Regions from separate parts of the Halopseudomonas sp. MFKK-1 genome, predicted to be linked through region 1. Evidence: predicted binding sites of a transcription regulator. Region 1 holds the regulator's gene; the other holds the start of a gene.
The links. The regulator LexA, encoded in region 1, represses DNA repair genes until DNA is damaged. The targets are predictions, from matches to a motif close to CTGTNTNNNNANACAG.
Positions count from the first base shown of each region.

Region 2: a site for LexA is predicted at 1,475-1,490, ahead of imuA (translesion DNA synthesis-associated protein ImuA). Genes of this name have one in related genera too.

Region 1 is NZ_CP114836.1:3,585,431-3,589,639, forward strand. Features, by position in the region: gene nagZ (beta-N-acetylhexosaminidase) at 1-113, opposite strand, end outside; gene O5O48_RS16585 (L,D-transpeptidase) at 163-651, opposite strand; gene O5O48_RS16590 (TetR/AcrR family transcriptional regulator) at 708-1,376, opposite strand; gene lexA (transcriptional repressor LexA) at 1,580-2,188, shown strand; gene sulA (SOS-induced cell division inhibitor SulA) at 2,199-2,687, shown strand; gene O5O48_RS16605 (hypothetical protein) at 2,744-2,986, opposite strand; gene O5O48_RS16610 (DUF6586 family protein) at 3,059-3,559, opposite strand; gene topA (type I DNA topoisomerase) at 3,571-4,209, opposite strand, start outside.
Region 2 is NZ_CP114836.1:149,913-154,121, reverse strand. Features, by position in the region: gene hldE (bifunctional D-glycero-beta-D-manno-heptose-7-phosphate kinase/D-glycero-beta-D-manno-heptose 1-phosphate adenylyltransferase HldE) at 1-1,227, shown strand, start outside; gene imuA (translesion DNA synthesis-associated protein ImuA) at 1,509-2,120, shown strand; gene O5O48_RS00750 (Y-family DNA polymerase) at 2,128-3,537, shown strand; gene O5O48_RS00745 (error-prone DNA polymerase) at 3,513-4,209, shown strand, end outside.

The sequences.
Region 1 (4,209 bases):
ACCTGGCGCGGCGATTCTGTATTGCGCGCAAACAAGATCAAGCCGGCGACTTCCGGCTGACGCAACAACTGCCTGTCCTCTGCTTCCAGCCAAAGGCCAGGCAGATCCAGCATCAAGGCACCCTGTTTCAATATTGCTTCTCCTGAAAACGACAGCGCATCATCACTGCGCGTCAATCTGAACGCTACAACCGACCGGCGTGCGCTCGAACAGTTCCAGCATGTCGGCATTACGCAGACGAATGCAGCCATGGGACAGCGGCGCACCCATCGGCTGATCGTCGCCGGTACCATGCAGATAGATATAGCGGCGCTGAGAATCAACCCGGCCACCGCGGTTGAATCCGACCTGCTCACCGCAGAGCCAGAGAATTCGGGTCAAAATCCAGTCACGCTCGGGAAATTGCTCCGCCAGCGCCCGGGTCCATACCTCCCCGGTGGGACGCCGGCCGATGAACACGGCACCCAGCGGCTGACCATCGCCGATTCGAGCGCGCACCCGATGGGCGCCGCGCGGCGTGCAGCCAGACCCTTCCTGCTCGCCAGGGCCATTAAGCGCTGTGGATACGGCATAACGACAGACAACCTCGCCAGCGCAGAAGCCAACCAGGGTCTGATCGTTCAGGGAAATATGAATATGATCGAGCTGCATGTCACCTCCAGCGCTGCGCACACCTTAGCGGACAGCGCAGCGGAGGTAAATGCAGGTTACAGCGCCATCGCCTCGGGCCGGCTCAACGTCGCGCTCTCGGCGCGCATTCCGGCTGCCAGGAACGGAACCATCAGCCGCAACACATCGTCGACCGGACGCGGCTCGCCCAGCTCCGCCTCCGCAATCGCACGCAGCGCCTTCATGCTGGACATGGTGAAGGCCGCGCTGCCGAGCATAAAGTGAACGCGCCAGAACAGCTCCTGCGGAGGGATGCCCGGCACAGCACTGACCAGAAGCTGCATATAACGCTGAAATACCTTGCCATACACCTCGCTGAGGTATTTGCGCAGATGGCCCTGGCTCTGGTTGAATGCGAGCCCTAGCAACCGCATGAAGGTTGAGAGGTCATGGCCGTTGCGCGGCTTCACTGCCAGCGCCTGCTGAACCAGCATTTCGAGCAGAACCTCAAGACTGGGTGGCGCGCCCTTGTCACGCGACTCGCGCAGATCCAGTTCCTTCTCAAGGCTGCTGACGAAGGGGTCCAAGAACCGGACGAACACGGCCTGAATCAATGCCTTCTTTGAGCCAAAATGGTAGTTGACCGCGGCCAGATTGACGCCTGCCTTGCTGGTGATCAGACGTAGAGAGGTTTCCGCGAAACCCTTTTCGGCAAAAAGCTGTTCTGCGGCGTCAAGTATTCGCTTGACCGTGTCGGACTGCGCCATGCGCTCCCCCAAGTGAGGCAAACATTCGTTTCAAACATACGTTTAAAACGATTTTAGTGTCAACCCCAGACTACCTCCCCGCCCACGTAAATCCCATCCTCCCTTTGGCAAACCGGTGAACAGCGACACGAAAATTAGGGGTTGCCGGAGCAAAACAACTGTATATAATCTCAGTTACTGGATAAAAACACAGGCAACCCGCCATGCAGAAACTTACCGCGCGACAACAGCAGGTTCTGGCGTTCATCAAGGAATACATGGACAGCAACGGCTACCCGCCGACGCGCGTCGATATTGCCAAGACTCTGGGCTTCAAGTCGCCCAACGCAGCCGAAGACCATCTGCGCGCCCTGGCCCGCAAGGGCGCTATCGAGATGATCCCCGGCGCCTCGCGCGGTATTCGCCTGCCGGAATCGGATAGCGAAGCCAGTGATGACCAGCTTCCGGTGATCGGTCAAGTGGCAGCCGGTGCGCCGATTCTGGCGCTTGAAAATATCGAAGACCATTGCCGTATCTCCCCCGACTTTTTCACCCCCCGCGCCGACTACCTTCTGCGGGTCCATGGGGAAAGCATGAAAGACATCGGCATCATGGACGGCGACCTGCTGGCAGTACACCGTACCAGCGAAGTCCGTAACGGGCAGGTCGTAGTGGCCCGCATAGGAGAAGAAGTCACGGTAAAACGCTTTCAGCGCCAGGGCCGCAAGGTCTCGCTGATTGCAGAAAACCCGGACTTCAGGCCGATTGAGATCGACCTTGCAGAACAGGAACTTACCATTGAAGGTTTAAGCGTCGGAGTTATCCGCCGCTGAGGAGCTGATCATGCAGTACGCCCGCACCGAGCAACAGACCCTGACCCAGACCGACCTGTTTCACAACGCCCTGATGGCAACACGCCTGAAGCACCGTGCCTTTGCGCAGCCAGCACAGGCACTGCCGCAGGATGATGAACAGGATGGCAGTTACAGCGAGATGACCCTGCATGGCAGCGCCCGCCAGTGCCTGCAGTGGCTGGCCCCGGTGCTGCGCGAACTGAGCCAGAAAGACAGCCGGCGCTGGCTTACCCTGATCGACCCGCCCGCTGCACTCAGCCAGCAATGGCTTCGCGGCGCCAACCTCGACCCTCAACGCATCATGATCGTGCGCTCCAAGGCCGGCATGGACAGCCTCAAACTCTGCTGCGACCTGCTCAGGATGGGCGGCAGCCATACCGTTGTCAGCTGGCTTGATCACGACAGCTGCATTGCCCCGCGCCTGGAACGAGCGGCCCAGGCCGGCCGCTGCCACAGCCTGAACGTCCATCTGGGCTGAAAACAGATACAAAAAAGGCCAGCTCAATGCTGGCCTTTGAACTATCGCGGTGTCGATTAATGCAGGACACGGCTTTCAGGGATGGCGTCGCCGTCGTCATCCTCATCCATCATCTGGCCAGCGGCCTGCATACCGGCACTGATCATCGCCTTGGCAACTTCAATATAGCTTTCCTGCAGATATTCCCGCGCATCGCGGGAAAACTCGATCACCACCAACGGCTCACCCTCTTCGTCGGAACGGCGCAGAGCAACCTTGCCATTGGCGAGCTCGACGATTTCAAGGAAGGGTGAAGGCATTGCGGATATCTCCTGTCTGAACTGCGCGCAGTGTAACACAGCGCCGTACTCACGGCATCCGCGATACCGCCTTCACCATTCCTGCATGCCGTCGCGATAGGCACGTACGCGACGGGAAACCTCCTGCAGGGCTTCCTCGGCTTGCACACTGGTCCACTCGGTGACCGGCGTGGCACTGGTGGCAATCAGCGAGTTGGTCGAGTTGTCGACCGGCTGCGGCGGTGCCTGCAATCGCTGCCAGGCGGCAATGACACCGGCCAACCAGGTACCAGCGCTGTCAGCCAGCTCGGTGAGTTCCGCCAGCTCGGGACCGGGAAACCGACTGACTACCGCGGGTACCAGCACCGATTCGACCTGACGCGCATCAACCAGCGGCCAGCGGTACCGGTCTGCCACCTCATGAATCAGCGCCAATACGCCCCGGTAGAGATGAAAGACCGCATGCTCACGATGATACTGCGCCTGCGTCAGTGCATCGATCGCGTCGCTCTGCTCTGCCTGCTGCCAGGACTCGATCGCACGGCGGGCAAAATACAACGCCTGATTGGTGCGGGTATAGACTTCATTAGCCATAGTTGCCTGCCTTACCGCTTGGCCTTCTTGCTGCGGCCGTCATCCACCGACCACTGCTTGCCATCATGGAAAGCCCGCCATCCTGTGGGCTTACCCTCAACTTCGGTCTGCACGTACTGCTCCTTGGTCTTGCGGCTGTAGCGCACGACAGTCGGATTGCCGTCAGGATCAGCCACCGGCGCATCCAGCAGGAAGTGGTATTTCGGATCAATCTCCGCCTTGTGCGGAATCAGCTCCTTGACCAGAGGCGCCCGGGTTTCCCGGTTTTTCGGGAACTGGCTTGCAGCCAGGAACAGGCCGGAAGCACCGTCGCGCAGTACGTATACATCATCAACCTTTTCACACTTGAGTTCCGGCATCGGCACCGGATCCGCTTTCGGCGGCGCGGCCTCACCGTTACGCAGCAGCTTGCGGGTGTTCTTGCACTCGCTGTTGGTACAGCCGAAATACTTGCCGAAACGGCCGGTCTTGAGCTGCATTTCGCTGCCGCACTTGTCGCACTCAAGGGTTGGACCGTCATAGCCCTTGATCTTGAACTGACCTGTCTCGATCTCGAAACCCGAGCAATCCGGGTTGTTACCACAGACATGCAACTTGCGCCGCTCGTCGATCAGATAACTGTCCATCGCGGTGCCGCAGATAGCGCAACG
Region 2 (4,209 bases), 400 kb from region 1:
CTGGTGGGCGTTACCGGAAAGGATGAGGCGGCACACAGCCTTCAGCAACGGCTGAATGCTGCCGGCGTCTACTGTGATTTTCAGCAGCACGAGGCGCTGCCGACCATCACCAAGCTGCGGGTCATGAGCCGCCACCAGCAACTGATTCGGCTTGATTTTGAAGAGCGCTTTGACACCGACGCCGATGCGTTGCTGGCCTCGGTTCGCGGTCTGCTGGACAAGGTCAAGGTGATGATCCTGTCGGACTACGGCAAGGGCGCGCTGGTCAATCATCAGGCGCTGATTGCTGCAGCCCGCGAGCGCGGTATTCCGGTGCTAGCTGACCCCAAGGGCAGTGATTTCTCCATTTACCGTGGCGCCAGCCTGATTACCCCGAATCTGTCCGAGTTTGAAGCGGTGGTCGGTCACTGCGCGAGTGAGCAGGAGCTGGTCGACAAGGGCCTGGCGCTGATTGAGGAGCTGGACCTGGGCGCGTTGCTGGTCACCCGCAGCGAACAGGGCATGACGCTGCTGCGCAAGGGTGAGGGTGCATTGCACCTGCCCGCGCGGGCGCGTGAAGTGTTTGATGTGACCGGCGCGGGCGATACCGTGATCTCTACCCTGGCGGCGGCGCTGGCGGCGGGCGAGGATCTGCCCCTGGCCGTCGCACTGGCCAACCTGGCGGCAGGTATTGTGGTCGGCAAGCTTGGCACGGCGGCGATCAGTGCGCCGGAGCTGCGTCGTGCCGTGCAGCAGGCGCAGGGCAGCGGTCGCGGAGTGCTGGGTGTCGAGCAATTGCTGCAGGCATTGGATGATGCCCGTGCCCACGGCGAGAAGGTGGTCTTTACCAATGGCTGCTTCGACATTATCCACGCCGGTCACGTTGGCTATCTGGAAGAGGCGCGCGCGCTGGGCGACCGGCTGATTGTGGCGATCAATGATGATGCCTCGGTGACACGCCTCAAGGGGCCGGGCCGGCCGATCAACAGTGTCGAGCGCCGCATGACTGTGTTGGCGGGGCTTGGGGCGGTCGATTGGGTCATCAGTTTCAGCGAAGACACCCCTGAGCGGCTGCTTGAGCAGGTCAAGCCGGATGTGCTGGTCAAGGGTGGAGATTACAGCGTTGATCAGGTCGTTGGTGCGCCGATCGTGCAGGCCTACGGCGGTGAGGTAAAGGTGCTCAACTTTGTTGAAAGCTGTTCGACCACAGCCATTGTTGAAAAGATTCGCGAGCGTGACGACGGCTGATTAGCCCGGGTTAGCGCAGCAGCCGGGTTCTGCCTCAGAGGCTGTTTGTGCTGCTTGCCTTGCTCCACCCGGAGCGGGTTCATCAGGGCGCCCTGCGCTCTGCTTCTCTTGTGCCCTGACGGTGGCTTTCCACGCCATTGTCAGGGTGTCTGTTCTGAATGTCTTCCCTGACTTTTCTGCGCTGCCTCAAGCGCCGTTTGTCGTGCCTGCGTGTTTGCAATTGACCACCGCCATGCGAATAAATATGCTGTACGCATATACAGTATATTTCTGAGGTTTCCATGGGCGCAGTGGTCGCACTTGATCGGTTGCTGGAAACGCGCCGTGTCTGGCGCGGACGACAGCAGGGTGAGCCGCTTGCCGGGCAGCCAACCGGGCACGCGCAACTGGATGCGCTATTGCCCGGTGGTGGCTGGCAACTGGCCGCGCTGAACGAGATTTTGCTGGGCGCTCCCGGCAGTGGCGAGTTGCAGCTGCTGTGGCCACTGCTGGCGCGGCTGACCCAGGCCGGTGAACGGGTGGTGCTGGTCGGTGCGCCGGCAATTCCCTTTGCCCCGGCCTGGCAGGCTGCGGGTGTAGTGCTGGCGCAGGTATCGCTGCTGCAGGTCAGTGGTGCCGAGCGGCTCTGGGCGGCGGAGCAGTGCCTGCGCTCGGGGAGTTGTGGTGCGGTGCTGTGCTGGCCGGAGCAGGCCGATGACCGGGCGCTGCGACGGCTGCAGGTGGCGGCTGACAGCGGCCAGACGCTGGCCTTTGTGTTGCGCCATCGTCGTGCTGCCGATAACCCCTCACCGGCAGCGCTGCGTCTGCTGCTGGATAACCAGCCTCGGCAGTGGCGGGTTCTCAAGTGCCGCGGTGGCGTGCCTCCGGCACGGCCAGTCCCGGTAGCATTCTGAGGTCATCATGCGCTGGCTTTGCATTCTCTTTCCCCAGCTGGCTCTGGATGCGGTGTTGCGCAGTCGGGAGGACGCCAACGCGCCATTGGTTCTGCTCAGCGGGCCGCCGCAGCGACGGGTATTGCAGGCAGTTAACGAGTCGGCCCGTGCCCAAGGGCTGCGATCAGGACAAAGCCTGACCCACGCGCGCATGTTGCTGGAGCGCTTTGATACGGTTGAGCACGACCCGGCACAGACCGAGCATTGGCAGCAGTTTCTGGCCAGTTGGGCGTACGGCTTCAGTGGTCATGTGAGTCTGGATTTCCCCCGCACCCTGTTGCTGGAGGTGGCCTCCAGTTTGCGTCTGTTCGGTCCCTGGCCTGAACTTGAGCAGCGTCTGCGCGCCGAGCTGCAGGCGCTGGGCTTTCAGCATCGGCTGGTGCTGGCGCCCAACCCGTTGGCGGCCCGGGTGCTGACCAACGTGGCAGACGGACTGGCGGTAGACGAGCAGGCGCTGCAAGCCGAGCTTCAGCGTCTGCCGGTGGCGCGCAGCGGCCTGCCGGGCGAGCTGGTTGAGAGCCTGCAGCGCATGGGCTTGCGTCGCCTGCAGCAGGTGCTGGAATTGCCTCGTGACGGGCTAGCCAGGCGTTTTCCTCCCGGACTGCTGAGCTATCTGGATCAGCTTCAGGGGCATCACCCGCTGGCGCTCAGTTGCTACCAGCCGCCGGATCGGTTTCGTCAGCGCATCGAATTCAACTTTGACGTTGAGTCGAGCACCTCGCTGCTGTTCCCGCTGCGGCGCCTGATCAGTGATCTGGCGACCTTTCTGGCCGGGCGGGACTGTGGCGTGCAGCGCTTTGTGCTGCTGCTGGAGCACCGCCGCCAGCCGGCCAGTGAGGTGTCGGTCGGTTTGTTGGGCGCAGAGCGTGATGGCGAGCGGCTGTTTGAACTGGCGCGGGGGCGGCTGGAGCGGTTGGAGCTGGCCGCGCCGGTACAGGCGTTGACCCTGCTCGCCGAAGATCTGCCGCGCTTTGTACCGGCCGCAGCAGAGCTGTTCAGCAGTCGGCCGCAGCAGTCGCAGAGCTGGCTGCAGGTCTGTGAACGGCTGCGCTCACGCCTGGGCGACAGGGTCGTTCAGCCGCTGGCCGCGGTGGATGAGCACCGGCCCGAGCGCAGCTGGCTGGCGCAGGAGCGGGGCGACGCCGCTGCGCGACCGCCCGGGCCGCGGCCGGGCTGGCTGCTGGCCGAGCCGGAGTTGCTCAATGACCTGTTTCCGCGGGTGCTGGCCGGGCCGGAGCGGATCGAATCCGGCTGGTGGGATGGCGAGGACGTGCGGCGTGACTACTACCTGATCGAAACCCGCGACGGACGCCGGGCCTGGGCCTTTCATGCCGCCGGACGCCCCGGACCATTGTGGGTGCACGGATGGTTCGCATGAATGTGGGTTATGCCGAGCTGCATTGTCTCTCCAACTTCAGTTTTCAGCGCGGGGCGTCAAGCGCGCAGGAGCTGTTTGCCCGCGCCAGGCAGCATGGCTACGACGCCCTGGCGATTACGGACGAGGCCAGCCTGGCCGGCATAGTGCGTGCCTGGCAGGCAGCGCAGGAGTCCGGTATGAAGTTGATCGTCGGTAGCGAGGTTCAGCTTGAGGATGGCCCCAAGCTGGTGTTGCTGGTCGAGAACCTGACCGGCTACCAGAGCCTGTGCCGGCTGCTGACCCTTGCCCGCCGTCGTGCCGGAAAGGGTCAGTACTGTTTGCGGCTTGAGGACCTGACTGACGCGCTGGACGGCTTGCTGGGCCTGTGGCTGCCGCGCCACGGCCAGGATGAGGAGCACGGCCGGCAGCTGCAGCCGCTGCTGCCGGGGCGTCTGTGGCTGGCAGTCGAACTGCACCGCGGGCCGGATGATGCGCGCAAGCTGGATCAATTGCAGGGGCTGGCCGCGCGGCTTGGTCTGCCCTGTGTCGCCAGCGGTGACGTACACATGCATGTGCGCGGGCGGCGGGCGCTGCAGGATACCCTGACCGCGCTGCGCCACCACTGTACGGTGATGGAGGCGGGCAGTCGGCTGTTTGCCAATGGCGAGCGCCACTTGCGCAGTTTATCGGCGC